DNA from 4 places in the Brachybacterium sillae genome. Region 3 is predicted to be linked to each of the others. Evidence: predicted binding sites of a transcription regulator. Region 3 holds the regulator's gene; each other region holds the start of a gene.
What was found. The regulator HrcA, encoded in region 3, represses chaperone genes, less so after heat shock. The targets are predictions, from matches to a motif close to TTNGCACTCGNNNNNNNCGAGTGCNAA.
Positions count from the first base shown of each region.

Region 1: the regulator HrcA is predicted to act here: its motif matches at 4,945-4,971, upstream of JSY14_RS07080 (Hsp20/alpha crystallin family protein).
Region 2: the regulator HrcA is predicted to act here: its motif matches at 5,231-5,257, upstream of groL (chaperonin GroEL).
Region 4: the regulator HrcA is predicted to act here: its motif matches at 3,013-3,039, upstream of groES (co-chaperone GroES).

Region 1 is NZ_JAFEUW010000001.1:1,541,157-1,548,406, forward strand. Features, by position in the region: gene JSY14_RS07055 (SDR family NAD(P)-dependent oxidoreductase) at 1-441, opposite strand, end outside; gene JSY14_RS07060 (SRPBCC family protein) at 663-1,052, shown strand; gene JSY14_RS07065 (GH25 family lysozyme) at 1,028-1,918, opposite strand; gene JSY14_RS07070 (glutamine amidotransferase) at 1,998-2,735, opposite strand; gene JSY14_RS07075 (6-phospho-beta-glucosidase) at 2,765-4,150, opposite strand; gene JSY14_RS07080 (Hsp20/alpha crystallin family protein) at 4,209-4,712, opposite strand; gene JSY14_RS07085 (YdhK family protein) at 5,048-5,695, shown strand; gene JSY14_RS07090 (GNAT family N-acetyltransferase) at 5,722-6,387, opposite strand; gene JSY14_RS07095 (pyroglutamyl-peptidase I) at 6,464-7,093, shown strand; gene JSY14_RS07100 (mismatch-specific DNA-glycosylase) at 7,106-7,250, opposite strand, start outside.
Region 2 is NZ_JAFEUW010000001.1:1,116,114-1,123,363, forward strand. Features, by position in the region: gene JSY14_RS05180 (LLM class flavin-dependent oxidoreductase) at 38-1,072, shown strand; gene JSY14_RS05185 (threonine/serine exporter family protein) at 1,056-2,366, opposite strand; gene JSY14_RS05190 (rhodanese-like domain-containing protein) at 2,434-2,865, shown strand; gene JSY14_RS05195 (NUDIX domain-containing protein) at 2,865-3,350, shown strand; gene groL (chaperonin GroEL) at 3,465-5,099, opposite strand; gene JSY14_RS05205 (LytR C-terminal domain-containing protein) at 5,332-5,961, opposite strand; gene JSY14_RS05210 (DUF3263 domain-containing protein) at 6,016-6,294, opposite strand; gene JSY14_RS05215 (uracil-DNA glycosylase) at 6,378-7,070, shown strand; gene JSY14_RS05220 (potassium channel family protein) at 7,081-7,250, opposite strand, start outside.
Region 3 is NZ_JAFEUW010000001.1:345,344-352,593, forward strand. Features, by position in the region: gene JSY14_RS01585 (nucleoside hydrolase) at 1-858, opposite strand, end outside; gene JSY14_RS01590 (16S rRNA (uracil(1498)-N(3))-methyltransferase) at 860-1,651, opposite strand; gene dnaJ (molecular chaperone DnaJ) at 1,695-2,822, opposite strand; gene hrcA (heat-inducible transcriptional repressor HrcA) at 2,898-3,899, opposite strand; gene JSY14_RS01605 (CHAP domain-containing protein) at 4,138-5,019, opposite strand; gene JSY14_RS01610 (DUF3097 domain-containing protein) at 5,200-6,081, shown strand; gene JSY14_RS01615 (DUF4870 domain-containing protein) at 6,239-7,120, shown strand; gene hemW (radical SAM family heme chaperone HemW) at 7,198-7,250, opposite strand, start outside.
Region 4 is NZ_JAFEUW010000001.1:1,049,443-1,056,692, reverse strand. Features, by position in the region: gene JSY14_RS04910 (molybdopterin molybdotransferase MoeA) at 1-280, shown strand, start outside; gene moaC (cyclic pyranopterin monophosphate synthase MoaC) at 277-759, shown strand; gene JSY14_RS04900 (MogA/MoaB family molybdenum cofactor biosynthesis protein) at 756-1,319, shown strand; gene JSY14_RS04895 (molybdenum cofactor biosynthesis protein MoaE) at 1,316-1,837, shown strand; gene JSY14_RS04890 (metallophosphoesterase) at 1,860-2,729, shown strand; gene JSY14_RS04885 (hypothetical protein) at 2,739-2,903, opposite strand; gene groES (co-chaperone GroES) at 3,204-3,500, shown strand; gene groL (chaperonin GroEL) at 3,505-5,091, shown strand; gene JSY14_RS04870 (hypothetical protein) at 5,208-5,900, shown strand; gene JSY14_RS04865 (pseudouridine synthase) at 5,897-6,826, shown strand; gene JSY14_RS04860 (hypothetical protein) at 6,823-7,250, shown strand, end outside.

The DNA of each region.
Region 1 (7,250 bases), 1.2 Mb from region 3:
CTCCCGCAGCGCCGGCAGGGTCTCCCGGGCCACGCGCGCGGCGCCGACGAGGTTCAGGTCCAGCAGCTGTGTCCACTGCTCATCGTCGACGGGGAACCCCTCGGCGGGGCGCTCGCGGGTGGACTCCGGGACGGTGCCGCCGGAGGTGTGCGCCACGGCGTCGAGACCGCCCAGATGCGCCACGGCCTGCGCGACCGCCGCGGTCACGCTCTCACCGGAGGTGATGTCCAGGGCGACGGCCCCGTGCCCGGACCCGGGGAGCTCCTCGGCGACCCTCTGCGCCTCCTCGAGGGACAGATCGGCGACGACCACGCGGGCGCCCTCCGTCGCCAGTCGGTGCGCCGTCGCGGCTCCGATGCCGTGACCGCCACCGACGACGAGGGCGCGACGACCGCCGAGGCGCCGCCCACCGGCGGCGTCGGGAAGCATGTGCTCGACCATGCGCCCAGGATGAGGCCGATGCCACCCCCGCGCCACCGGTGACCATGACCGGTGTGGCGGGGCCGACAGATGACAGCCCGGCGAACGTCCAGGGACGCTTCGGCGGCACCTGCGTGCCAGGGGTACCCGGGGCGGGAGACCTGCCCCTACCGTGGCCGCATGACCACCTTCCCCCCCCCGAGGGCCTCACCACCCGCGCCGGGTGGGCGCTCGACACCGAGGTGACCGTCCCGGCGACGCCCGACGACCTGTGGCAGCAGCTGCTGGCGGACTGGCTGCCGCTGTGGCTCGGCACCGACACGATCCCGCAGATGGTCGGTGCGCCGCTGCATCGTCGCGGCAGCGTGCGCGGGCGGGTCGTCGGGTGTCACGTGGGGCGCCGACTGCGGCTGCGCTGGACCCCGCCGACCCTCGACCACGAGACGGAGATCGACGTGGCGCTGGAGTCGGAGACCGGCGGCACCGCCGTGCGGGTGCACCAGGATCGTCTGCTGGGCCCGGCGGAGCGGCAGGACCAGCTGCTGCGGTGGGAGTCGCGGCTGCGGGAACTGACCGAGGCCCTCGGTGCGGAGCAGGAGCGCCTGCGTCAGCGGGAGGCCGAGGGCATCTGACGGCCCGCCCGTCCCACCGCCCGCTCCTCGCGCGCCAGGGCGTCCTCCATGTCGCGCCGCTGCTCGGGGCTGAGGCGGGCGTGGTCGCGCAGCACCGCGGGTCGCAGCACATCCATGTCCAGCGGCCGGGGTGAGCCCGCGACCCGGCCGTCGAACCGCAGCTGCCACACGGCCCAGTCGTCCTGCACGGGGCGGGAGTCGTCGTCGTACAGCCAGTCGGGTCGCCCGTCGGAGACCGGCAGACCGTAGTGGCGGCGCCAGTCGGAGCTGGAGTACACCACCACGCGACGCCCCCAGGCGGCCTCCACCGCCAGGGTGAACGCGTCGATCTCCGCCTGCACCCGCTCCGTCTCGGGCCGCTCCTCGCAGGCGCCGTCGAACTCCAGGTCCAGGGCGGGCGGGAGCATGGCGTCATCCGGCGGGGCGGCCCGCAGGAAGTCCCGCGCCTGGTCACGTCCCGGGGAGCAGAGGGTGAAGTAGTGGTAGGCACCGATGGTGAGGCCGGCCGCGCGAGCATCGCGGCTGTGCTCGGCATAGCGGGAATCGGTGAACCCGGAGCCCTCGGTGGCCTTGATGTAGGCGAAGGAGATGCCGTCGGCGCGCATGGCCTCCCAGTCGAGCTCCGACTGGTGCGCGGAGACATCCACGCCGAGGACCTCGTCATCCTCGAGGGTCAGCCCCTCGGGCAGCTGGCTGAGCGCCGGGGCGTCCGTCGGGGTCGGTGGGATCTGCAGTGCGCGTTCATCGACGGTCCGCACCCGGTTCTCGTCCCCGAGCAGCCGGCCGAGCGGCACCAGCCACGACAGCAGCACCAGCAGCGCCAGAGCTCCGCAGGCGAGACCGGCCACGCGGCGACGACGGGCCACCTGCGCCCGGCTGTACCGGGGTCGGCCTGAACCACGAGGCGTGGTCCCGCGGCGGGGCGTCGATCCCGGCACCGCGGCCTCAGCGGGCGAACAGCTCGCGGAAACCGCGCAGCAGTCGTTCGGGCTGGTCGACGGCGTGCTGCCGCACCTCGACGGCGAGGTCGTCGTAGTCGGCGGGGTCGATGTACCCCTCATCGAGGTACTGGGCGAGCCGCTCCAGGAACCGCTCCACATCGAGCTCCGGGTGGAACTGGGTGGCGTACTGGCGGCCGCGGGTGCGGAAGAACTGCACGGGGGCGCCGGTGCTGGAGCCGAGGTTCACCGCGTTCGGCGGCAGCAGGGAGATGGCCTCCTTGTGGCCCACCAGCGCGAGGAACCGGTCGGGCAGCCCGGAGGCCTGCACCAGCGGGTCGTTGCGCCCGGCATCGGTGAGGGTGACGGTGATGGCGCTCGCCGGTTCGCCGTACTGACGGTCCACCACCGCCCCCTGGTGCTTGCCGAGGGTGCCGACGCCGTAACAGCATCCCAGGAAGGGGACGTCATCGGCGACGATGCGATCCAGCAGGCCGGAGATGTCGGCTTCGGCGCGGCGCTGGTCTGCGCTCTTGCGGCCCTCCGGGTCGGTGGCGTTGTACGGGGACCCGGCGAGGATGACCCCGGAGTAGTCGTCGAGGTCCAGCTCCGGCAGCGGGCCCTCGTTGACGCGGATCCATCGCAGATCCTCCGGCTGCACACCCAGCAGCTCCACGTAGGTGCGGTACTCGGTCTCGGCCGGGGCGTCCTCGGGGCGCGTGGCCAGCAGCAGGAAGGGTTTCATGCGGCCGATGCTAGTGCGCCCGGCGGTGTTCACCGCAGGTAGGCCAACTGCGGGAAGGTGTCGAGGGCGGCATCGAGCGCGCGACGCGCCACCCCGAACCCGTCCACCAGCGGGTGCAGGGCGAGGGCCTCGACGGCGAGATCCCGGGAGCCGGTGGTGGAGGCCCGGATGACGGTGCGCTCCACCTCCTTCACCGTCTGCACCAGCCCGAGAGCGTGCCCGGGCAGCCCGGAGACCTCCAGCGGTTCGGGCCCGTGGGCGTCGACCCGGCAGGGCACCTCCACGACCGCGTCCGCGGGCAGCTGGGGCAGCGTGGAACCGTTGCGGACGTTGAGGATGAGCTGCGCGGGCTCCTGACCGGCGACGGCGTGCATGATCGCGAGCGCCACCCGGTCGTACCCACCGGATTCGAGGTCCTCCTCCTCGCGCTCGATACCGCCGGCGGCCTCACGGCTGGAGGCCATGTAGGTGGCCTCGCGGTCACGGCGGGTGCGTTCCCACAGCTGCTGCACCTCGGCGCCGTCGGCCCCGGCCGCTCGGGAGTAGAACTCGGACTGCTGACGCGCCAGGTAGACGCCGCGGGTGACATCGCTGGCGGCGTCGGCCTCCCGCACCTCCCGTGCGAAGTAGTAGTAGTGCAGGTACTCGTTGGGGATGCAGCCGAGGGTGCGGATCCACTCGGCGCCGAACAGGCGGCCCTCCTCGAAGCTCTCGATCGCCTCCGGGTCGGCGAGCAACCGCGGCAGCACGTCCCGGCCGTCGACGACGACACCCTGCAGCCAGCCGAGGTGGTTCAGGCCCGCATAGTCGAGCCGCACGGGGCTGGCGCCGGTGCCGACGTCCCGGGCGGTGCCGGCGGGCAGATCGCCACGGCGCTCCAGGACGGACAGGGCCCGGCGGGCCAGGCCGATCGGGGAGTCGCAGATGCCAATCACGCGGTCGCCGAGGTGCTCACGGCTGGCCTCGGTGATGATCCCGGCGGGGTTGGTGAAGTTGATCAGCCAGGCGTCGGGGGCGAGGTCCGCCACCGTGCGGGCGATGTCGCGAGCCACCGGCAGGCCCCGCAGAGCGTAGGAGATGCCGCCGAAACCGGTCGTCTCCTGGCCGATGATGCCGACGGACCGGGCGATGCGCTCGTCGGCCGCCCGGCCCTCGGTGCCTCCGACGCGGATCGCGGAGAACACCACGTCGGCGCCGCGGACGGCCTCCTCGAGGGAGTCACTGAGCACGACCCTCGGGGGGTCCGGATGCTCCGAGGTGAGAACCTCGAGGATCCCGGCCATGGCGCGCAGCCGATCGGCATCGACGTCATGCAGGCGCAGTTCCCGCACGCGGGCCTCGGAGGTGTCGGCCAGCAGGGTGCGCACGACGAGCGGGACGCGGAACCCGCCGCCGCCCAGGAGAGCAAGCTTCATACCAGCACCCTAGCGGCGGCGGGTGACCCCTCTCGGGGCGTTCGAACAACCCCGCCGATCAGTGCTGGTCGGCCGGAGCCCCGTCGGTGTCGGTGTGGTCGCCGTCGGACGCGCGGCGGTCGGAAGAGGCGCTGTCGCCACCCGCGGTGCTCTCGAGGGTGCGGGAGGTGTGCGCCACGGCGATCTTCCGCGGCTTGGCCTCGTCGGCCAGCGGGAAGCGCAGGCGCAGCACACCGTCGCTGTAGTCGGCGTGGATGCCATCGACGGCGACGCGGCGGCCCAGGGTGAGCTGCCGGGCGAAGGTGCCGACCGGGCGCTCACGGGTCAGCCACGAACGCTCACCCTCCGACGCGGAGGGACGACGCTCCGCGCGGACCGTCAGGGTGTGGTCCTCGACGTCCACGTCGATGGTCGACGGGTCGACGCCCGGCAGGTCGATCTCCGCGACGAAGGCATCGCCGTCGCTGTACAGGTCCATCGGCATGGCGAGCGAGGCGGGGGTGCGGGTCATGTCCGCGAACAGGCGGTCGACCTCGGCGAAGGGGGAGAAAGTGCGAGCCATGGTGAACTCCTTCCATCTGCGGGCCGCTGCTGCGACCCCTCGTGAGTCCGGGCGCTGCTGCGTCCGATGTCCGGTCCAACGACCTGAGTCGCCCTGCTATTCCCCTCTTGGGTCTCCTCCACTCAACTTTAAGGGTGAGGCGCGTCACGGTCGGTGAGGTCCGGCCTCCCGCAGTACCCCCCGGGGGTCCCAGCGCGCTCGGGGCAAACGTCCCGCAACCTCCCGGCAAGGTCTGCCACCCTCGACCCCAGAGGGGCAATCCGGACCCGACCGGACGCCGCACCCCGCGCCACAGCGACACCTCCCCCGCTGCTGACCCCCCGGAAGGAGCTCCCATGTCGACTTCCCGCAGCACCCAGCACCCCTCGCGACGCCTCCCACGCCGACTGGTGCTACTCAGTCCCGCCGCCCTGGTTCTCGCAGGCTGCGGCACCGATCCGGACGGCACGGCCGATGACGCGGACGACGCGGACCGCGGCGGCATGATGTCGGGCCCCGCGACGGCCGACGGCATGCCGGGCGGGATGATGTCCGACGGCAGCGGCCACGAGCACATGATGGACGGCGGCCCCGTCCCGGCCGGCATGACCCCGGCGCCGTCCCCGACGTTCGCCCCCGGCAGCGAGGTCGTGCTGACCGCCGGCCACATGCCGGGTATGGAGGGGGCGCGGGCGCGGGTCGTCGGTGCGTATCGCACCACCACGTATGCCGTCGACTACTCGCCCACCACCGGTGGCCCGGAGGTCACCGACCACAAATGGGTGGTGCACGAGGAGCTGCAGGATGCAGGCCCGGCGCCGCTGGCACCCGGGACCCCGGTGACCATCACCGCGAACCACATGCCCGGCATGCAGGGCGCGAAGGGCCGGATCGTCAGTTCCACCGACGAGACCGTCTACCAGGTCGACGTCGAGATGAACGGCGGCATGACCATGCGCAACCACAAGTGGATGGTCGAGAGCGAGATGCGTCCGGCATCCTGACGCTCACCTGACCCCCGCACCTCCTATCAGGCCTCTGTGAGGCCTGCCCCCAGCAGAGCCCGCAGGGCGGGGGTCAGCCCGTCAACCTCGAGCTCCAGGCCGCGGCGCTCGAAGGTCTCAGGTGTGACCGCCACCCTCTGCTGGATGAGGCGCCGGCCTCCTTCCACCACGACCTCCGTGCCGTTCGGGACGTACCCGCAGGAGCTCGACACCGCGAGGGAGGGCTCATTGCCGAGCACCGCTGACGATTCGGCGCGCAGCGCCCCGAGGTGGTCGAACGCGAACGCCACGGCCATCCGGCGCATACGCCCGCCGTATCCGCGGCCCTGCTCCGACAGGGTCAGCCACGACCCGGATTCGATCACTCCGCGCCGGGGGAGCTCCCGGGCCCGCAGGTCCTGCATCCCGATCAGACGCTGCCCGGCGAACACCCCGAAGGAGAGCGTCCAGTCCTCCGGTTGTACGCGGGTGCGCAGGGCCCACTGATAGGTGATCGCCGAGGCGATGCGCTCCTCCTCGGGCACCGCGTACCAGGGGAAGACGTGGTCGGCCCCGGTATCGGCGAAGATCGGCCGGCGCAGCAGCTCGGCGTACTGCGGGAGGTCCTCGTCCCGCAGCAGACGCAGGGTGAGGTCACCCGAACGCAGCCGCAGGGCGAACGGCGGGAACAGGGTCGCGAGGTCGGCGGGCATGGAGGCAGGGTAGGGCGGCGCCACGGTGGGCGACAGTGTTTTTCGGACCCCGTTTTTCCGGCCGTACGCTGGGGTGATGGCCCTCGACGTGCTCCTGACCGGTTTCGAGCCCTTCGATGGGCACTCCACGAACGCCTCCTGGGAGGCGGTGCGCCACGCTGCGGACGCCCTGCGCGAGCGCGGGATCACGGTGCAGGCGCATGAGCTGCCGGTGGTGTTCGGCGCGGCGGGTGAGCAGCTGGTGGCGCTGGTCGACGCACTGCGCCCGCAGCTGGTGGTGGCGACGGGAGTCGCGGGGGGACGCGCGGAGGTCACGCCGGAGCGGGTGGCAGTGAACCTGCGCGATGCGCGGATCCCCGACAACGTCGGCGCCTCCCCGATCGATGTGCCCTGCGTGGCCGGCGCCCCCACCGCGTATTTCACGTCGCTGCCGGTGAAGGCGATGACCCAGGCGGCACGGGAGGTCGGCGTGCCCGCGAGTGTGTCGCTGAGCGCCGGCAGCTACGTGTGCAATGACCTCTTCTTCCACCTGCAGCATGCCCTGGCGACCCGGCCGGGGTGCGCGGGAATCCGCGGCGGCTTCGTGCACGTGCCACCGGAGTCGGCGCTCGAGGTCGAAGCGACCAGCCGCGCGCTCACGCAGATGGTGGTGGCGGCGCGGGAGGCCGCCCAGGATCTGCGCGTGAGTGCGGGTCGGGAGGACTGAGGCCCCGGTGAATCAACGCGAGGGATGGAGGTCGAGTCCCGCGGCCTGCGCCGCCTGCGCGTAGGCGCGGCCGAGGGACTCGACGGTCTCGTGGGCGTTGAGTCCGCTGGGGTTCGGCACGACGAACAGCGGAGTGGCCTGCAGGGTGGTGGCGTGC
Region 2 (7,250 bases), 770 kb from region 3:
CCCGGCACGCCCCCGTCGACGCGCGTAGATTCGCCTCATGAGCTCTGTGCGCGTTCCCCTGTCAATCCTCGATGTGGTGCCGATCGCGGAGGGCACCACCGCCGCCCGGGCCATCGCCGATTCCGTGGCGGCGGCACAGGCGGCCGACCGTCTCGGCTACGAGCGCTTCTGGTACGCCGAGCACCACAACGCCGTGAACCTCGCCGCGACCGCGACCAGTGTGCTGATCGCTCATGCCGCCGCTCGCACCGAACGCATCCGCGTCGGCTCCGGCGGGGTGATGATCCCGAACCATGCACCGCTGGCGGTGATCGAGCAGTTCGGCACCCTGGTGCAGATCCACGGCGACCGCATCGACCTGGGTCTGGGCCGCGCCCCCGGCACCGACCCGCTCACCGCCCAGCTGCTGTCCCGCACGGCCGCCGACCCAGAGGCGTTCATGGAGGCGGTGCGACTGATGCAGGCGTGGTCGGCCCCTGCGGATCAGGAGCGGACGCTGCGGATCCAGGCCCCCGTGGCGGAGGGCACGCAGGTACCGATGTGGGTGCTCGGCTCCACCGTCAACGGCGCCCGGCTGGCCGCGCGCCTAGGCCTGCCCTTCGCCGTGGCCAGCCATTTCGCCCCCGATCAGCTGTTCCAGGCGCTGGAGCTGTACCGGCGGGAGTTCACGGCCGACGCCCCGACGGCGCAGATCCGTGAGCCCCGCACCATGGTCGCGGTGAACGTGGTGGTGGCCGACACCGACGAGCAGGCCCGTCGACTGTTCACCACCGGGCAGCAGGCCTTCGCGGGGATCATCACCGGGCAGCGACGCCTGGCGCAGCCGCCGGTCGACGACATCACCACCGTGGTGCCGGAACCCGTGCTGCAGCGGGTGGAACACGCCACCTCCGTGCGGGCCGTCGGCTCCCCCGACACCGTGACGGCCCAGTTGGAGCGACTGGTCGAGCAGACGAGGGCCGACGAGCTGATCCTCTCGGGCACCTTCGTGGACGTAGCCGACCGGTTGCGGTCGCTGGAGCTGCTGGCACGCGCCTGGGGCCTGCCGGGTGCCGTCAGTGCGGCTGGGTGACCCGACGCCACGCCGGTGACGTGGCGAGGTGGGCGAGGGCCAGGCCCAACCCGGCCGCGAGGATCACCTGCACCGCCTCCTGCGCCAGCACCAGGGCCCCGGTGACGTCCCCGGAGTTCATCAGGGCGAACGCCATGGACAGCGTGAAACCGGGGATCATGATCACCACCGCCGGCACGGAGATGGTGGTGCGGGGGATGTGCGTCAGCCGCGCCACTAGGTAGGCGAGCGCCCCCACCAGGCAGGTCGCCACCAGGGTCGCGAGCTGCGCGGGGGCCCCGGAGTCGATCATCGCCAGCCGCAGCGTGTTCGCGACCATCGACACCGCGGCGGCCCCCAGGGCGATGCCCCACGGGGAGTTGAAGATGACGGCGAACCCCAGCACGCCGACGAATGTGGCCAGCGCCCGCAGCACCAGGTCCAGCACGAACGGGACCTCAGCCCCAGGGGGCATACCCGGGGTGATCCCGACGACCACCGACACCGTCCACACGCTCGCCGCGGCGGCCAGCACGATCATTGCCGAGTAGGTGAGCCGGGCGACGCCCGCCGAGAAATCGGAGCGCACGATGTCGAGGATCCCGGTGATCATCGGGAACCCCGGCACCAGGAACAGCATCGCCGCGAGATACCCGCCCTCATGGCCGGGCCCCACCACCCCCCAGCGGGTGCCGGCGGCGATCGTCAGGGCGTACACGATGCTCGTGAGGGTGGCCGCGAGCACGGTGATCAGCAGGTGGTTCCACTGGCGGCGCTGCAGGGCCCGACGCAGCGCCTGACCGAGGGTCGCAGCGATCAGCACGCACACCATCTCCGTCGGACCGCCACGGTTCAGGAACGAGAACGCCGCGCAGGCGAGACCCGCCGCGAGAGCGTTCACCACTGCGGAATGGAGCGGCGGCCGGGCGGCGATCACCGCGAGCCGCTCGAACACCTCCGCGGCCTCGACCCGCTCCGGGAGGTCCTCGACCATGCGGTGGATCCGCGCGAGATGGTCGACATCGACGCCGACGTGCTCGGGTTGGGTGATGCGCGTGCGGTACCGCCCCCCGAGGGTGGCTGTGGCGGTGATGTCGGTGAAGGTGACGATCGCCCGGAAGGAGTCGAGCCCCAACGCCCGCGCCACCACGGCCATCGCCGCCTTCACCCGGAACGACGCCATGCCGCCGGCCAGCAGGGCCGCGCCGACCGCCGCAGCCGCCTCGGAGCGGACCGTCAGCGAGTCGGGGACCCCGAGGGGGCTGGTGGCGGTGGAGACCGGGGCCGGGTGGTCGTGCTCCTGCTCAGGCTGCATACCTCGAGGCTAGGGCACACTCCCGGCCCCGTCCGCGGCGAGTGTCCCTCCCGGCTAGGCTCGGGGGATGCCCACCGACTCCCCCGCACCGCGCCGCAGCATCGCCGAGGTCCTCGCCGCCGCCCGGGCGTCGGGGCCGCACCGGTTCACCCCGCGTGAGCTGCAGGAGGCACTCGCCGGGGAGCGCGCGCCGCTGGTGATCGACATCCGCGGCGCCCACACCCGCGGACCGGAGGGCCACATCCCCGGGGCAGTGGTCATCGACCACACCGTGGTGGAGTGGCGGCTGGACCCCCAATGCCCGTATCGGATGGACGGGGGTCCCGGTTACGACGACATCGTGGTGGTGGTCTGCAATGAGGGCTATTCGAGTTCGCTGATGGCGCGGAACCTGCGAGAGCTGGGCCTGGTCCATGCGACGGACCTCGACGGCGGGTTCCGCGGCTGGGCGGCGGCCGGGTTGCCCGTGCAGGCCGAGCCCACCCGCCACGTGCACTGATGTCGTTTCTGGATCGCCTGGCCCGGGCGGCCGCCGCGGCCGCACCCCCGCTGCTGCGGCGCAAGCTCGTGTGGTGGGCGGTGGTGCTCACCCAACCACGGTTCCTCGTCGGCGTGTGCACGGTGCTGCGCTCCCCGGACGGTCGGATCCTGCTGTTCGAGCACCGTTTCTGGGAGGGCGGACGATGGGGCGTGCCCTCCGGGCACCTCACCCCCGGGGAACAGGCCGTGCAGGCCGCGGCGCGCGAACTGCGCGAGGAATGCGGCCTCACACCGCGCGACCTCACCCTCGCCCAGGTGGAGACCGGCATGAGGCACCGGGTGGAGATCTGGCTGACCGGAACCGTCGACATCACCGATGCCCCGCCTGTCCAGCAGCTCGACGGCCGGGAGATCACCGGTGCGGCACTGCTGCCGGTGGCGGAGGCCCTGGAGCGGATGCGGCCGGAACAGCGGGCCGTGGTGCAGCGGATCCTCGACGTGTGAGCCGTCGAGTGCGAGCACGGCGCACTCCGGATGCGCAGCGCCCCGCCCCGGGAGATCCGGGACGGGGCGCTGCGGATGATCGGCGCGGGCCGAGGTGATCGCCTCAGGGGCGGATCACATCATGCCGCCCATGCCTCCCATGCCGTCGTCCATGCCACCGGCGGCCGGGGCCTTCGGCTCCGGCTTGTCGGCCACGACGGCCTCGGTGGTGAGGAACAGGCCCGCGATGGAGGCGGCGTTCTGCAGCGCGGAACGGGTCACCTTCACCGGGTCGATGATGCCGGCGTCGAGCAGGTTCTCGTACTCGCCGGTGGCGGCGTTGAGGCCCTCGCCCACGGGCAGGGACTTCACCTTCTCCGCCACGACGCCGCCCTCGAGGCCGGCGTTCACGGCGATCTGCTTCAGCGGGGCCTCGATGGCGACCTTGACGATGTTCGCACCGGTGGCCTCGTCACCGTCGAGCTGGAGGGTGCCGAAGGTGTCCTTGCCGGCCTGCAGCAGGGCCACGCCACCACCGGCGACGATGCCCTCCTCCACGGCGGCCTTGGCGTTGCGCACGGCATCCTCGATGCGGTGCTTGCGCTCCTTCAGCTCCACCTCGGTGGCGGCGCCGGCCTTGATGACGGCCACGCCGCCGGCCAGCTTCGCGAGGCGCTCCTGGAGCTTCTCGCGGTCGTAGTCCGAATCGGAGTTCTCGATCTCGGTGCGGATCTGCTTCACGCGGCCCGCGATGCGCTCGGCGTCGCCGGCGCCCTCGACGATCGTGGTCTCGTCCTTGGTGACGACGACCTTGCGGGCCTGGCCCAGCAGCTCCAGACCGGCGGTCTCCAGCTTCAGGCCGACCTCCTCGGAGATGACCTGGCCACCGGTGAGGATGGCCATGTCCTCCAGCATCGCCTTGCGGCGGTCGCCGAAGCCGGGGGCCTTGACGGCCACGGACTTGAAGGAGCCGCGCAGCTTGTTCACCACGAGCACCGCGAGGGCCTCACCCTCGACATCCTCGGCGATGATCGCCAGCGGCTTGCCGGCCTGGATGACCTTCTCCAGCAGCGGCAGCAGGTCCTTGACGGAGGAGATCTTGGAGTTGATCAGGAGGATGTACGGGTCCTCCAGGACGGTCTCCTGGCGCTCCGCGTCGGTGACGAAGTACGGCGAGATGTAGCCCTTGTCGAACCGCATGCCCTCGGTGAGCTCCAGCTCGAGGCCCATGGTGTTGGACTCCTCGACCGTGATCACACCCTCCTTGCCGACCTTGTCGAGGGCCTCGGCGATGAGCTCGCCGATGGCCGGGTCGGCCGCGGAGATGGCGGCGGTGTTGGCGATCTGCTCCTTGGTCTCGATCTCCTTGGCCTGCGCCAGCAGGGTCTCGGAGACCGCGGCGACGGCCTTGTCGATGCCTCGCTTCAGGGCGATCGGGTTGGCGCCGGCGGCGACATTGCGCAGGCCCTCGCGCACGAGCGCCTGGGCCAGGACGGTGGCGGTGGTGGTGCCGTCACCCGCGACGTCGTCGGTCTTCTTGGCGACCTCCTTGACGAGCTCGGCGCCGATCTTCTCGTAGGGATCGTCGAGCTCGATCTCCTTGGCGATTGAGACGCCGTCGTTGGTGATGGTGGGGGCGCCCCAGGACTTCTCGAGCACGACGTTGCGGCCCTTGGGGCCGAGGGTGACCTTGACGGCGTCGGCGAGATGGTTCATACCCCGCTCGAGACCGCGCCGGGCCTCCTCGTCGTAAGAGATGAGCTTGGCCATTGTGGAATCTCTCCCGTGTGGTGGTGGTGTCCACCCGGCCCAGTGCCCGCGACGGACGAGGACCGGCCCGCCGTTCACGTCACAGGCGGACCCGCCCCCTCACGGAGCCGGAACGGCACCGCGGGCCCGGGCTGTCACTCGGGCCCTTCGAGTGCCAACGGCATCATAAGCACTCTACGGCTGGGAGTGCTAACGCTCCGGGTTCCGGCCCCGGGCACTTCGCCGAGGGCGATCAGCCCTCGCCGTCGTCGCCCTGCTCGTCGCCCTGGTCGTCGCCCTGGTCCTCGCCCTCGCCGGCACCCTCCCCGCTGGGTTCGCTGGTGGCGAGGAAGGTGATGCGGGACTCGTACTCGTCGGACTGCTGGGCCTCCCCGGCACCGACCTCATCGGCGAGCGCCTGCGCGGTGGCCCTGTCGGCCTCATCGCGGTAGAGGACGACCGGGTTCTCCTGGCGGCTGTCGGCGGTGGCGACCTCGACATCCTCCCAGCCGGCATCCTCGAGCTGCTCGCGCCAGCGTCCGGCCAGGCCGTTGATCCCCCCGGCATTGACCACGGAGACGGTCACGGAGCGGTCGGGTTCGGCCGCGGGCGCCTCGGAGCTGGGGGCCTCGGAGGCGGGCGGAGCGGATTGCGTCGTCGGCGCCACAGAACCGCCCTCGACGGGTTCCCGGTCCCCGCCACCGAGCCCGTTGAGCGCGAAGAGCAGCACCGTCAGGGTGAGGAACGCCGCGGCGATCACCAGGATGTAGACCAGGTTCTGCTTCCAGAACGGTTCCTCCGCGCGGTGGGCGCCATGGAAGGACGCCGCATCGGCCTCACGGTCGAACTGGTCCGGCGGGTACGGGTACGACGAATCTGCCACGGGGCCATTGAACCAGGCCGCGTGCCCCAGGGGCGGGAGGCCACACAGGGCGGGTCAGGCCACGCGCTCGTCCCCGTCGACACCGCGGATTCCGTCGCCGAGGGCATCGGCCGAGGTGCGGCGTGCCCGTAACCGGTTCACCACCGCAGGGGCCTCACGCAGCGCCTCGGGGCGATCCAGGAGTGCGTTGAGCCGCACCCGGTACGCGGCGGGGCTCAGCCCCAGGTCCTCGCGGATGCGCCGCTCCTTCGCACCGATGCGGCGGAAGGTGAGCCCCTCGAGCGCCAGGATGCGGCGGTCGAGGTCCGTGAGCGGCTCGGTGGGCGACGTCATCCCTCGACGGTAGGGCGCAGGCGGCGCCCCGGTGGGCAGGCGCGCCGAGGAACCGGTGGCGGTGCCGATGCCACACTGGGCGCATGTCGACCGGTCCCTCTCCCGCCCCGCTGTCTGAGCAGATCGCCCCCGACTGGGCGCAGGCCCTCGCCCCCGTGGAGGACCGCATCCACGCGATGGGGGACTTCCTGCGGGCGGAGAACGCGGCCGGCCGTGGATACCTCCCGGCGGGACGGAACGTGCTGCGTGCGTTCACCCGCCCCCTGGCGGAGGTACGGGTGCTGATCGTCGGGCAGGACCCGTATCCGACGCCGGGGCATCCGATCGGACTGTCGTTCGCGGTGGAGCAGCACGTGCGACCACTGCCGCGGTCGCTGCAGAACATCTATACGGAGCTCGAGGCCGACCTCGGCATCCCGCCCGCCTCGCACGGAGATCTCACACCGTGGCTGGACGAGGGCGTGCTGCTGCTGAATCGCGTGCTGACCGTGCGACCCGGGGCACCGGCCTCCCACCGCGGCAAGGGCTGGGAGGCGGTGACAGGACGGGCGATCGAGGCCCTGGTCGATCGAGGCGGCCCGCTGGTGGCGATCCTGTGGGGTCGGGATGCGCAGTCGCTCCAACCGATGCTCGGGGAGGTCCCCGTGATCACCAGCGCCCATCCGAGCCCGCTGTCGGCATCGCGGGGGTTCTTCGGCTCCCGGCCGTTCTCCCGCGCCAACGACCTGCTGGAGCGACAGGGCGGTGCACCGGTGGACTGGCGCGTCGAGCGCTGACCAGGGTGGGTCAGTCGTCGTGGGCGAGCCGGCCGAAGCGTTCCAGCTGAGCGGCACTGCCCGCGACGATCAGCTCGTCCCCGGGCAGGAACTCCGTCTGCGGGGTGACGTACTCCCAGCCGGCGGCGCTCGCGGGCCCGGCGCCCATCCGCGCGATGATCCGCAGGTCATCGTGGCCAC
Region 3 (7,250 bases):
GCTCTCGACGGCATGGGCGGTGACGAAGGGATCGTGGACGTGGCAGATGCGGCCGAAACCGTCGGCCTCATGAAAGTCGACGTACCAGCGCAGCGCATCACCGAGGATCGGCACCACCGGGTGGTCACCGAGAGCCGCGACAGACGCGACCGTCTGCTCGGTGAAGACGATCTGCTCGGTGGCATCGAGGGGCCCGAGGACGGGAAGCTGGGGGGCGCTGGCGAAGGCTGCGAGCACCTGCTGGGCGGCCTCCGGATCCACGGCGATGTTCCATTCGCTGGTGGGACCGGTGTTCCCGCGATGATGGATCGCCCCGCCCATGATGTGCAGGCGACGCAGCAGCCGCGGCAATTCCGGTTCGAGGGTGAGGGCCCGCGCGAGGTTGGTGTGGGGTCCGAGAACGATTCCGACCAGCTGGCCTGGATGGGCGCGGGCGAGCTCGACCCATAGCCGGGCGCCGTCCCAGCCGTCGGGATCGCCACCGCCTGGACGTCCGAGGCCGCTGCCACGTGCCTCGGAGTCTGCGCCCCCGTCACTGGCGGTCCGTGGAGACTCCGGCAGTCGGGCGTATCCGAGGCCGCCGGGCCCGTGGGTGTCGTCGGCATACATCGGGGGTTCGACCAGCGGTGCATCGGCGCCACGTGCGACCGGCACGCCACCCAGGCCGAGGAGCCTGCAGAGCACGCGGTTGTTGCGGTGAACCACATCGACCGGCACGTTGCCGCCGGTGGAGACGACACCGAGCAGCTCCACCTCCCGGCGGCATGCCAGGTAAGTCAGGGCGAGTGCATCGTCGATGCCGGTGTCACAGTCGAGCAGCACCGGAAGACGCGAGGCGGCGGTCGTCGCGCGGAGCACGTCAGTCCCAGCGCCCCAGGGCCAGGCTCAGCGCGGCGATGGCCGCCGGCCCGGCGGTGGAGGAGCGCAGCACCTCCGGGCCGAGCAGCACGGACCGGGAGCCTGCCTCCCGGAAGGCGGTGAGCTCATCCTCGGTGATGCCTCCCTCGGGACCGACGACGACGGTCACCTCCGGCAGGTCTGCGGCATCGACCCGCTCCCGCAGCTGCGGCAGGACGGTGCTGATCCGGGCGGACTCCTGTTCGTGGAGCACCAGCACGACACCGCCGTCGGAGACCCGCGCGGCGATCTCCTCGGCGAGTGCCCGGCTGGTGAGGGCCTCGTCCACGGCGGGGATACCGGGCCTGCGGCACTGCTTCACCGCGGCGTGCACGGTGGCGCGCCACTTGGCACGGCCCTTGGCGAGCTTCTCTCCCTTCCACACCGACACGGACCGATCGGCGATCCACGGCGTCACCCGGTCGACCCCGAGCTCGGTCGCGGCTTCCACGGCCTGCTCATCACGACCCCCGGTGGCGAGGGCCTGCACGAGGGCGAGGCGCGGTCGCCGCCGCAGCGGCTCACTCGGGTCGGACAGCAATCGCAGCTGCAGGTGCTCCTTCCCGGTGGCCTCCACCTGGCAGCGCACCTGGCTCCCATCGGCGTCGGTCAACAGCACCTGCTCCCCGGTGCCGATCCGGGCGACCTTCGCGGCATGCCGGCCCTCGTCTCCGCGCAGCTCCACCACGGAGCCCTCGCGCAGGTCCCGGAGGGATCCCTCGAGCAGGAGGAACTGCGGCGGGGTGGTGGGCACGGGGTCTCCTGGCCGGTCGACGGACAGAGGTGTCGGGGAGCGGTCAGCCGCGGAAGGCGTCGCGCAGGCGCCCGAAGACACCCTGCGAGCCCTGCCGCACCTGTCCGTGCTTCTCCTCGGGGCGCGCCTCGGCGAACCGCTCGAGGATCTGCCGCTGTTCCTCGGAGAGCTTGGTGGGCACCACGACATCGACGATCACCCGCAGATCTCCGCGCTTCTCCCGGCGCAGGGGCGTCACGCCGAGACCCTTGAGGGTGAGCTGCTCACCCGGCTGGACACCGGGCTCGAGCTCCAGGTCACGCTCCCCATCGAAGGTGGTCAGCGGAATCGTGGTGCCGAGGGCGGCGCTGGTCATGGGGATGCGCACGCGGGTGACGAGGTCGTCGCCGTCGCGCACGAAGTGCGGATCGTCCGCGACGGACAGCTCCACGAAGAGGTCACCGGACGGACCACCGGCCTCCCCGACCTCGCCCTGGGAGCGCAGCTGGATGCGGGTGCCGTTCTCGACGCCGGCGGGGATCTTCACCGTCAGGGTGCGCTCCTCGATCACGCGACCGTGGCCGGAGCACGTGGTGCAGGGGGAGTCGATGACGTCGCCGTGGCCCTCACAGACGGGACAGGGGGACATGGTGACCATCTGCCCCAGCAGCGACTGGGTCACCCGCTGCACGTGACCGGTGCCCTGGCACTGGGTGCACCGGGTGGGGGACGTGCCGGGGGCGCAGCAGCTTCCCTGGCAGGTGCCGCAGAGCACCGCGGTGGTGTACGAGATCTGCTTCTCGGCGCCGAACACGACGTCGCGCAGCTCGATGCGCAGCTGCTGCAACTGGTCACCGCCGCGCCGCTGCCGCGGCACCGGGCCCTGGGCGCGCCCGCGCATTCCCCCGGTGAACATGTCGAAGATGTCCCCGAAGTCGAAGCCGGCGGCGCCCCCGCCGAAGCCGCCCATCCCACCCATGTCGGGGCCGCCACCCATGTCGTACATGCGGCGCTTCTCCGGGTTGGTGAGCGTCTCGTAGGCGGCGGAGACCTTCTTGTACTCCTCGGCCGCCTCCGCGGACGGGTTCACATCGGGGTGCAGTGAGCGGGCCTTCTTGCGGTACGCCTTCTTGATCTCCTCGGTGGAGGCGTCACGGGAGACGCCGAGAAGCTCGTAGTAGTCGTCGGTCACGACGGGTCGGTTCCTTGTCGTCGAGGGATGGGGGCGGAGTGCAGTGGGGCGGGCCGCGCCGGGCCGCCGCCGAGGCTATTCGAGGAAGCGGGCCGCATACCGGGCGACCGCCTGCACGGTGCTGATACCGGTGACGTAGTCCATACGGGTGGGGCCGAGGATCGCGATCTGCGAACCGGCTCCGTATCCCGCTCCGACCAGCGCCGCCTGGGCGAGGGAGGCATCGGGGATCTCCTGGCCGATGCGCACCTCCACGGTGCCGGGCTCGCCGTTCAGCTCCGACAGCAGCCGCAGGATGACGATCTGTTCCTCCAGCACGTCCAGCAGCGGTTGCACGTCCCGGGAGAAGTCCTCGGCGCTGCGGGCGAGATTTCCGGTGCCCGCGACGACGAACCTTTCCTCGGCGCGAGCCTCCACGAGGGCGCGCACGGCATCCAGCACCTCGTCGACGGCAGCACGGTCGGCAGGCTCGTGCTCGGCGGGCAGGTCCGCCAGGCGCGGCGCGAGGTCGGTGACCTGCTCCCCCACCGAACCGGCGTTGAGGCGGTCGCGCAGGGACTCGTAGAACTCTGCCGGTCGGGGATGCAGCAGCGGGATGGTGCGCTGGTCCACCCGTCCGGCCTCGGTGATGAGGACGACCAGCAGCATCGTCTCGGCGACCTTCACCAGCTCCACATGGCGCACCCGTGCCTGACGGCGCACCGGATACTGCACCAGCGCCACCTGGTGGGTGAGCTGGGCGAGCAGCCGCACGGTGCGCCCGAGAAGATCGTCGAGATCCCCCGCCTGTTCCAGGAAGGACTGGATGGCGCGGCGTTCCGGGGCGGAGAGCGGCTTCACGCGGGCGACATGATCGACGAAGGTGCGGTAGCCCTTGTCAGTGGGGACGCGCCCGGCCGAGGTGTGGGGCTGGGCGATCAGGCCCTCCTCCTCCAGCACCGACATGTCGTTGCGGACGGTCGCGGCGGAGACCCCCAGGTTGTGGCGCTCCAGCAGGGATTTCGAGCCGACGGGCGCCCTGGTGGCGACGTAATCCTCGACGATGGCGCCGAGGATCTGCAGCTTCCGGGCGTCCACGGTTCACCTCCCGAGGCCTGGCACTCCGAGCTTGCGAGTGCCAAGTCTAGCGAGGTGACGCCGACGCGGACGGACCGACGCGTTCACTGTGAGGGAGGAGGCCCGGCTCCGGAGCTCTCGGCCCCGGAGCTCGCGGACGCAGCGGCCCGGAACACACCATGCCCGTCGCCCCGCGCCGTGACGGCGGAAGCGACGGGCATGGCGGCCTGTCAGTGGCGAATGATCGCGACTGCGGACATCAGCCGACGGGGCGGAGGTATCCGAGCAGATCGCTCTTGGTGATGGTGGTGATCTTGGTGGCGCCGGGGTTCTGGCTCAGGACCTTGATGCTGGAGCCGTTGTCCGCCAGGACGATCGCCACGTGACCGTACTTGGGGCTGTTCCACTCGGCGCCTCGCCACACCGCGACGTCACCCTTGCGCGGAGTGCTGCCGGCGGAGACGCGGGTGAACTTCGAGGTGTCGTAGTGGGTCCAGTAGTCCTGGGCGCCGCCGGTGACCGGCGAGGAGAACCGGGAGGCCCCCACGACCTCGCGGGCGTACTGCTGCGCGAGGTCCGCACACTGGGCCCCGTAGTACCCGTCGAAGTCGACGTACTTGCCGTTGTACTTCGCCACGAAGGCGTCGACCTTCGCCGACAGGGTGGTCGAGGGCGCCGGAGTGGAAGAACCACCGGTCACCGTCCAGGAGCAGGTCTCGCCGGTGCAGGAGCCCGCCCAGGTGGTGCCGTTGATGCTGATGACGCCGGTGAACTTGGTCGGGTACGGCGCGAAGGACTGCATCGAGTAGGCGTAGCCGCCCTTGTCGATCTCCATCTGGGTGTACTTGCCCGTCCCGGAGTCGTACCCGCGCTTGTACGTGGTCTGGGCGATCCCGCGGTACTCGATCCAGTTGGTGCCGCACACGTTCGAGCGCTTGATGGTGGCGGTGCCGCCGCTGACGGTCTTGGTGGCGATGACGCGGGCGCTGTCGGCGCATCCGGTCGCGTAGGGGTCGGTGTTGTAGTGGGAGGCGGCCGCCTGCGAGGCGGAGGCCCCGCCCACGGCGAGGGACGCGGCGATCAGGCCACCACCCACGAAGGCGGCGGCGCGGCGGGAGACGGAGGACAGCGACAGGGCCATGGTTCTCTCCTGAGAATGGGACGGGATCGGCTCGGGACGAGCTCGCACCGGGGTTCGGCGCGCACAGTGTGTCCCAGGGCACGTCCCGCGTGCGATGGTGAGAAGTCCCCATGGACGGGGAACCCCCGGCATGTGTGTCGGTCGGATCGGGCAGGGCCGGGGTGCGCTACGTTCCCACGGGTGACCCCTCCGAGCTTCCCCGACCGTTACGGGCACGACGTCCTCAGCTCCGCTCCCCCGGCCCATCACCGTCGACGCCCCGCCGCGACCGAGGTGCCGGTGGCCCGGGACCTCGTCGTCGAGGACGCGAGCACCGGGTTCTGCGGGGCGGTGGTGCGGTTGGAGAAGTCCCCCGGTGGTGTGCTGGTGGAGCTCGAGGACGGCCGTGGTCGCCGACGCAGCTTCCCCCTCGGCCCTGGGTTCCTCATCGACGGCAAGCCGGTGGTGCTGGTGCCGCCCCGCCGCGCCGCCACGCGCCCGGTGGCGAAGCGCAGCGCCAGCGGCAGCGTGTATGTGGAGGGCGCCCGGGCCCGCACCGCGCGGGCGTCCCGCATCTGGGTGGAGGGCCGCCACGATGCCGAGCTGGTGCAGAAGGTGTGGGGCCACGATCTGCGCATCGAGGGCGTGGTGGTGGAGATGCTCGACGGTGCCGACAACCTCCCCGAACGGGTGCAGGATTTCGCGCCCGGGCCCGGCCGGCGCCTGGGGATCCTGGTGGACCATCTGGTGGCCGGATCGAAGGAGACCCGACTGGCGCAACAGGCGATGGCGGTGCCCGGCGCCCGCGGGAACGTGCTGGTGCTCGGACATCCCTACGTGGATGTGTGGCAGGCCGTGCGACCGGCACGGGTGGGTCTGGAGCAGTGGCCTCACGTCCCCAAGGGCCAGGACATCAAGGTCGGGACGCTGCGGGCGCTGGGCTGGCCGCACGCCGGTCAGGCCGACATCGCCGAGGGGTGGCAGCGGATCCTCAGCACGGTCCGGTCCTACGCCGACGTGGAGCCCTCCTTGTCGGGCCGGATCGAGGAGCTGATCGATTTCGTCACCGCCCCGGAGGGGTGACACGCCGCGTCCTCGCGTTCCCGCTCGGCGGGTGCGCCCGTCCACCCCTCGGTGGAGACGGCCATCGACTGTGGACGGAGGCGCGCCCTGGGTGCGGGACCGTAGGCTCGACGTGTCCACACCGGTCGTCGCCGACGGCCCTCGAAGGGAGCAGACCATGACCGACACGCCCTCCTCCGCGCCCGAGCCGCCCCGCGGACCGCTCGCGGAAGGCTCCACGCCGTTCTCGCCCGTCCCCGACCAGTCACAGTCCCAGAGCGCTGGGGGCTCGACGCAGTTCCAGAGCGATGGGGCCCAGTGGCAATCCCAGTCCGGCAGTGGTCACCAGCAGCAGAGCAGCGCCGGGTACGGGCAGCAGCAGAACGGGTACGGGCAGCAGTCGTACGATCAGCCGTCCTACGGGTCAGCCCAGGACCCCTACGGCCAGCAGTCCTCAGGCCAGGCGCAGAACGCCTATGGTCAGCAACCGTTCGGCCAGCAGCAGTCCGCGTACGGACAGTCGCAGTACGGTGCGCAGGGCTCCGGCCAGCAGGGTTACTCCGCTCCGTTCGGCGGACAGGCCACGGACGGTCAGACCCCGTTCGGTGGGCAGGCCGGTTCCTGGTCCGACACGCCGCCGCCCGGGACCGCCGGTGTCTACACCGGTCCGATCACCGGTCAGTCCGTCTCCGACTCGGACGCGACCATGTGGGCGCTGTTCGCGCATCTCTCGGTCGTGATCGGGGCTCTGATCAGTTTCGGGACGCTGCAGTGGCTGGGCCCGCTGATCATCTTCCTCATGTACAAGGACCGCAACCGTTTCGTGCGGTTCAATGCGGCCGAGGCCCTGTCCAGCTCGATCGCCACCGCGGCCCTCACCTTCGTGGCCATCATCGCCACCGGCATCTTCTCGGTGGTGACGCTCGGCCTGGGCACGCCCGCGATGATGCTGGTCGGGGTGATCCCGCTGGTGCAGGTGATCTTCGCGATCATCGGTGCGGTGAAGGCGAACAACCGCGAGTGGTGGCCCTACCCGGTGAACCTGCGGTTGTTCCGCTGACACCATCGGTCCGCCCGACCCCTCGACCTGCCGGACCCCGGCCGCCCCCTCGGGTGGCCGGGGTTCGCTCGTCGGGGTCAGGCGAGCAGGTCCCGCACAACGGCGTCGGCCAGCAAGCGGCCGGAGCGGG
Region 4 (7,250 bases), 700 kb from region 3:
GTCGGCCGAGGTGCTGCTGCGCCCCGCCCTCGGGGCCGCGCCGCGCCGGGTCCTGCAGCTGCCGCTGAGCACCGAGGAGCCCGCCGACTCCCCGCCCGCCCTCGAGCAGTACCGCCGCGCCCGGGTGTTGCCGACCGGCAGGGTCCGGCTCGTCGGCGGTCCCGGCTCACACCTGCTGGGGGCGATGGCACAGTCCGACGCCCTGGTGCGGATCCCCGTCGGCACCGCGCGGGTGCACGATGGGGACACGGTGGACACGATCCTGATCGGAGACGAATGAGCGAGCTCACGCACCTGCGCCACGACGGCAGCAGCCACATGGTCGATGTCGGCGACAAGGCCGTCACCGCCCGGGAGGCCACCGCCGAGGCGACCCTGCACACCCGCGAGGACGTCGTCGAGCGCGTACTGGCCGGTGACCTCCCCAAGGGGGAGGCCCTGCCCGTGGCGCGGATCGCCGGGATCCAGGCCGCCAAACGCACCTGGGACCTCATCCCGCTGTGCCATCCGCTGCCGCTGACCGGCATCGAGGTCGATATCGTCCGGGCCGGTGCCGACACCCTGCGCGTCACCGCGACCGTGCGCACCACCGCCCGCACCGGGGTGGAGATGGAGGCACTCACCGCCGCCTCCGTCGCCGCCCTGACCCTGTTCGACATGCTGAAGGCCGTGGACCACCTGGCGACCATCGACGGCACCCGGGTGCTGGCGAAATCCGGGGGCCGCAGCGGCGACTGGCACCGTGAGGAGGACCAGTGAGCACCGAGGATCCGCGCGACCGCACCCGCGCCCGCACCGACGCCGACTGCCACGCCCGCGACGAGACGCAGACGGCAGCCGCCCTGGTCGGCACCGCGCACGTGGTGATCGCCTCCACCCGCGCCGCCGACGGCACCTACGAGGACCGCACCGGCCCGCTGCTGGTCGACTGGCTGCGCGGGCGTGGCCTCGAGGTGACCGGGCCCGTGGTGGTGCCCGACGGCCCCGCTGTCGGCGACGCCCTGCGCGCCGCTCTGGGGGAGGCCGCCGACGTGGTCATCACCTCCGGCGGTACCGGAATCACCCCCGATGACCGCACCCCGGAGGAGACCGAGCCGTTCGTCGACCGCCCCCTGCCCGGGATCCTCGAGGAGATCCGCCGCCGCGGCGCCTCCCAGAAGATGGCCGCGCTGCTCAGCCGCGGCGTCGCCGGGATGGCCGGTCGTTCTCTGGTGGTCAACCTGCCCGGTTCCCGCGGCGGCGTGAAGGACGGCATCGCCGTGCTGGACCCGCTGCTGGACCACCTGCTCGCACAGCGCGACGGCGAGGGCCACCAGTGACTCACCACCACCACGACCCCCACGGCGGCGGGCCCCTGTTCACCGGAGATCCGCAGACCCTGCGGGTGGGGGACGACCCGCCCCTGGGGAGCGTTGCGGAGCGGGTGCGGCACGCCGCTGTCGGCACCGCCCCTGTCGCCGCCGCCGAGCTCGCCCCCCGGGTGGCCGATGTGCGCTGCGGCGCCGTCGTCACCTTCGACGGAGTGGTGCGCGACCACGACGAGGGCCGCGACGTCGTCGCCCTCAGCTATGAGGCGCACCCCGAGGCCGGTCGCGTCGCCCGTGAGGTCGCCGAGGAGATCGCCGAACGCTACCAGGACGTGCTCATCGCTGTGGAGCATCGCGTCGGGCCGTTGCGGGTGGGGGAGGTGGCGCTCGCCGTGGCCGTCGCCTCCGGGCACCGCAAGCTCGCCATCGCTGCCCTCGACGATCTCATCGACACTGTCAAACGGCGGCTGCCGATCTGGAAGCATCAGGAGTTCGGGGACGGCTCCCAGGAGTGGCTCGGCTCCCTCTAGGGTCGGCCCCTAGGCTCGGGGCATGCGCATCCTGCACCTGACCGACACCCATCTGTTCGGGCCCGGCGGTGTCCGGCACTACGACCGCATCGACACCGCCGCCGCCCTCGCCGGGGTGATCGACCGCCTCGCGCCGCTCGGCGCGGTGGACCTGGTGGCGCACACCGGGGACGCCTCCGAGGACGGCACGGTGGAGAGCTACCGGCGGCTGCACGCCCTGCTGGAGCCGCTCGCGCAGCGCCTCGGCGCGCAGCTCGCCATCGCCATGGGCAACCACGACGTGCCCGCCCGGTACGCGGAGGTGGCCGGCCCCGGGGACCACGGCGGGCCGTGGCAGGACCGAGTCGTGGACCTGCCCGGCGGAGGCCGTGCGGTGGTGCTCGACACGACGGTGCCGGGGGCCGGGTGGGGCCGCCTGGAGCCGGAACAGCTCGAGTGGCTGCGTGCCGTGCTGGCGCAGCCCGCCCCGGGGGGCCGCGGCACCGTGCTGCTGCTGCACCATCCGCCGGTCGCGGCGGCCACGCGGATGCTGCGCTCCCTGGAGCTCGCGGAACCGGGTGACCTCGCCGCGGTGATCGCGGACAGTGATGTGCGGATCGTGCTCGCCGGCCATTACCACCATGCGATGGGCGGCACCGTGGGAGGGGTGCCGGTGCATGTGGCCCCCGGCATCACCAATGTGGTCGACCCGGTGGGCGCCAGCGGGGACGAGGAGATCTCGCTGCCGCTGTCGGGGGCGAGCCTGGTGGAGCTGCCCGATGACGATGCGGCGCCGAGGATCGCCACCTCCGTGTGGCCGAACGCGGGGGACACGCTGCGCGACGCATCGCGCCCGGTCTACCGCTTCGGCCCGCAGGAGGTGCAGGCGATCATCGACGCCGCGGGTCGGTGAGGGAGGGGCTCAGCGCCCCATGCCCAGGCCGATGCCGCCGCGCGCGGTGTGCGCGTACATGACGGAGGCGCCGGCCTGGCCGCGGCGCCCCGCGGGGGTGGTGTCCTCACGGCGGTCGCGACGGTCATGGGAGAGACGGAGGGTTTCACGGGCGGTGCGGAGGATGCGGCTCATGACTCCGTTATCGCATCGTGACCTTTCGGGGCGCCAGCGGTGCGGACATTTCGTCGTGCACCTCACCAGAATCCCGTGACCTGCGTCGCTACGCCCTGGGCGAGAGCGGTTGGCACTCGCCTTGCACGAGTGCCAGAGCGGCCCTAGAGTGGCGTGCGTTGGCAGTCCTCCGGCGAGAGTGCCAGAGCTGCCTCGGGGTCCCACCCGGTCGGCACCGCGACGACGGCCTGGACCGGGACCACGTCTCCCGACGTCGGCACCGCCGACGTCCTGACCTCTCACGTGAAGGAGTGAACCCGCATGTCGGTCTCCATCAAGCCCCTTGAGGATCGTGTCGTCGTCAAGCCGCTCGAGGCCGAGCAGACCACCGCGTCCGGCATCGTGATCCCGGACACCGCCAAGGAGAAGCCCCAGGAGGGCGAGGTCGTCGCCGTCGGCGAGGGCCGGTTCGATGACAAGGGCCAGCGCGTTCCCATGGACGTCAAGGTCGGCGACAAGGTCGTCTTCTCCAAGTACGGCGGCACCGAGCTGAAGTACGGCAACGAGGAGTACCTGATCCTGGGCTCCCGCGACATCCTCGCGATCGTCGAGGGCTGAGCGCATGGCCAAGGAGATCATCTACGACGAGGAGGCACGGCGCGCGCTCGAGCGCGGCGTCGACCGTCTCGCGAACACCGTCAAGGTGACGCTCGGCCCCAAGGGCCGCAACGTCGTGCTCGACAAGAAGTGGGGCGCCCCCACCATCACCAACGACGGCGTGACCATCGCCCGTGAGATCGAGCTCGAGGATCCGTTCGAGAACCTCGGTGCGCAGCTCACCAAGGAGGTCGCGACCAAGACCAACGACGTGGCGGGCGACGGGACCACCACCGCCACCGTCCTGGCCCAGGCGCTCGTGCACGAGGGCCTGCGCAACGTCGCCTCCGGCGCCGCCCCGGCCGCCCTCAAGCGCGGGATGGAGAAGGCCGTCGAGGCCGTCTCCGAGAAGCTCGGCGAGATCGCGATCGAGGTCGAGGGCAAGGAGCAGATCGCGAACGTCGCGGCCGTCTCCTCCCAGGACCGCGAGATCGGCGAGCTGCTGGCCGAGGCCTTCGACAAGGTCGGCAAGGACGGCGTCATCACCGTGGAGGAGTCCTCCACCACGGCGATGGAGCTGGACTTCACCGAGGGCATGCAGTTCGACAAGGGCTTCATCTCCCCGCACTTCGTGACCGACGCCGACCGCCAGGAGGTCGTGCTCGAGAACGCCTACGTGCTGCTGAACCAGGGCAAGATCTCCGCCGTGGCGGACCTCCTGCCGCTGCTGGAGAAGGTCGTCGAGTCCGGCAAGCCGCTGTTCGTCATCGCCGAGGACATCGACGGTGAGGCCCTGTCCACCCTGGTGGTGAACAAGATCCGCGGCACCTTCAAGGGCGCCGCCGTGAAGGCCCCCGCCTTCGGCGACCGCCGCAAGGCCATGCTGCAGGACATCGCGGTGCTCACCGGCGCCCAGGTCGTCACCCCCGACCTCGGCCTCGACCTGAAGACCGTGGGCCTGGACGTGCTCGGCACCGCCGGCCGCATCGTCGTCACCAAGGACACCACCACCATCGTGGGCGGCGCCGGTGACGACCAGGCCGTGGCCGACCGCGTCGCGCAGATCCGAGGCGAGATCGAGCACACCGACTCCGACTGGGACCGCGAGAAGCTCCAGGAGCGTCTCGCGAAGCTCGCCGGCGGCGTGTCCGTCATCAAGGTGGGCGCCCACACGGAGGTCGAGCTCAAGGAGAAGAAGATGCGGATCGAGGACGCGGTCTCCGCGACCCGCGCCGCGATCGACGAGGGCATGGTGGCCGGTGGCGGCAGCGCCATCGTCCAAGCCTCCTCCGTGCTCGACGGTGACCTCGGTCTGACCGGGGACGAGGCTATCGGCGTGCGCGCCGTGGCCAAGGCCCTGGTGGAGCCGCTGCGCTGGATCGCCGAGAACGCCGGCCTCGAGGGTTACGTCGTGGTGGAGAAGGTCAAGGCCGCGCAGACCGGCCACGGCCTGAACGCCGCCACCGGCGAGTACGTGGACCTGGTGGACGCGGGCATCATCGACCCCGTCAAGGTCACCCGCTCCGCCCTGCGCAACGCCGCCTCCATCGCCACCCTGGTGCTCACCACCGAGACCCTGGTCGTGGAGAAGAAGGACGACGACGAGGACTGATCCTCCCGCCGCCCGACCGACTGGCCGACGCCCCGTCCACCCCGTGTGGGCGGGGCGTCGCCGTGCGCGCCTACGATGAACCCGCCACCATCCGTCCGCCCCAGGAGGCTCCCACCGTGAGCGACACCGCTGAGCTGTCCGACCAGCGCAGGGACCGCACCTCGAGCCGCGTGTTCGGGCCACCCCCGGCCGCGGTGATCGCGGCCCTGGTGGCGGCAGTGGTCTTCGCCCTGGCGCTCGAGTTCCTGGTGATCATCAGCTTCATCGGGCAGCGCCTGTGGAACGACCCGCGACTGTTCCATGACCTGGTGTTCACCCTCCCGCTGATCGTGTGGATGCTGGTGGTGCTGGCGACGCTGGTGATGGTCGCGCGGATCGTCACCACCTGGCTGACGGTGGATGACCGTGGGCTGGTGCTGCGCGGGCTGTTCCGCCGCACCGTGCGGGCCGAATGGTCGCAGGTGCGCCGCGTGGTCGATGTGGTCGACGTCGTGCGCCGCGGCGCCGAGGAGCTCGACGGCCCCGCCCGCTCCCATGACCTGGTGCTGGTGCAGACGGGGACCGAGGCCGAGCCGGTGGCCATCGGCGGCCGCTTCTTCAGCCGCACCGCCCAGGCCGCCCTGGTGCGCCGCGCCGAGGAGCATGGCGTCGAGGTCGAGCGCATCGAACGCGCCACCCCTGCCGAGGTCAACGAGCATGTGCCGCACGCCCTCGCCGTCACCGACCGCCGCCCCGGCCTGGTGTTCGCGGTGGTCGCCCTGTTCTACGTGGCCCACAACGTCCTCACCTTCATCATCTGGGGCCTGTGAGCCGGCGGCCGCGGCCCCGGCCGCCGCTGCCGCAGCGCGACGGACTGGACCCGGTGCGGCTGCGCCTGGGCCCGCACGTACAGGGCACCGCGTTCACGGTGCTCGCCGAGCGGTTCCCGCCTGTGCTCGATCCCGCCGCCCGACCGCTCACAGAGCGTTTCGCCCGTGGGGAGATCGTGCGGGCCGACGGGAGCCCCTGGACGGCGGATGATCCGGCCCGCACCGGCGATGAGCTCTGGTTCCACCGCGAACTGCGGCCCGAACCTCGAGCAGATCAACCAGAGCTGCCGATCCTGCTGCACGACGAGCACCTGCTGGTGATCGACAAACCCCACGGGGTGGCGACCATGCCCCGCGGTGAGCACGTGCTGCGCTCTGCGCTCGTGCGCCTGCGGCAGAGCACGGGTCTGGAGGACCTCGCCCCGATCCACCGCCTGGACCGTCCCACCGCGGGGGTGCTCGCCTTCTCCTGCCGTCGGGAGGAACGCTCCGCCTACCAGGACCTGTTCGCGCAGCGAAGGGTGCGCAAGGTGTATCGGGCCGTCGTGGTGGCCGACGAGACCCTGCCCCTGGGTGCCGACATGCTGCTGGAGGACCGGCTGGTCAAGGACCGCAGCGTGCTGCAAGCGCGCGTCGAGACGGGCGCACCGAACGCGCGGACACGGCTGCGCGTGGTGGCGGTGGGGGACGGACGCGCCGAGGTGGAGCTGGTCCCGCAGACGGGGCGCACCCATCAGCTGCGCCTGCAACTCGCCTCGCGCGGCTGGGGCATCGTGGGAGATCCGCTGTACCCGCAGGTGAGGGACGCCGAGGCCGTGCTCGCGGCCGAGGGGCCGCTGCGGCTGCTCGCGGCGGAACTCGCCTTCACCGACCCGATCACGGGGGAGCCACGCGACCTGGCCAGCCCCCGTAGCCTGGAGCCATGACCCTCGACGCCCCGCCGACACCCCGTCGTACCCGCGCGGGTGCGATCCTCGTGGGCCCGTCGTGGCGGGCGCGGTGGGTGCCGTTCGTCGCCCTCGGGGCGCCGATCCTCACCCTGGTGGTGACGCCGTTGTCGGCGGCGGTCCTGCAGCAGCTCGGGGTGCCGGAGGGCTGGTCGTGGCTGCTCGGCCCGTTGACGGTGTGGGCTCTGCTCGCGGTGTGGGCGGCGCTGCTGCTGGGTCTCGCGGTCCGGGTGGTGTTCGAGCCGACAACCCGCCGACTGCAGCGATGGCGGGGTCCGCTACGACGCGACGAGGTGGGTATCGATCGGGTGGTGTGGGCGATCGGCGGCCCCGGTCGGGGTGACGCTGCCCGCATCGGCCTGGAGGTTCCGGGGGAGCCCGTCGACTGGTGGGTCGGCAGCAT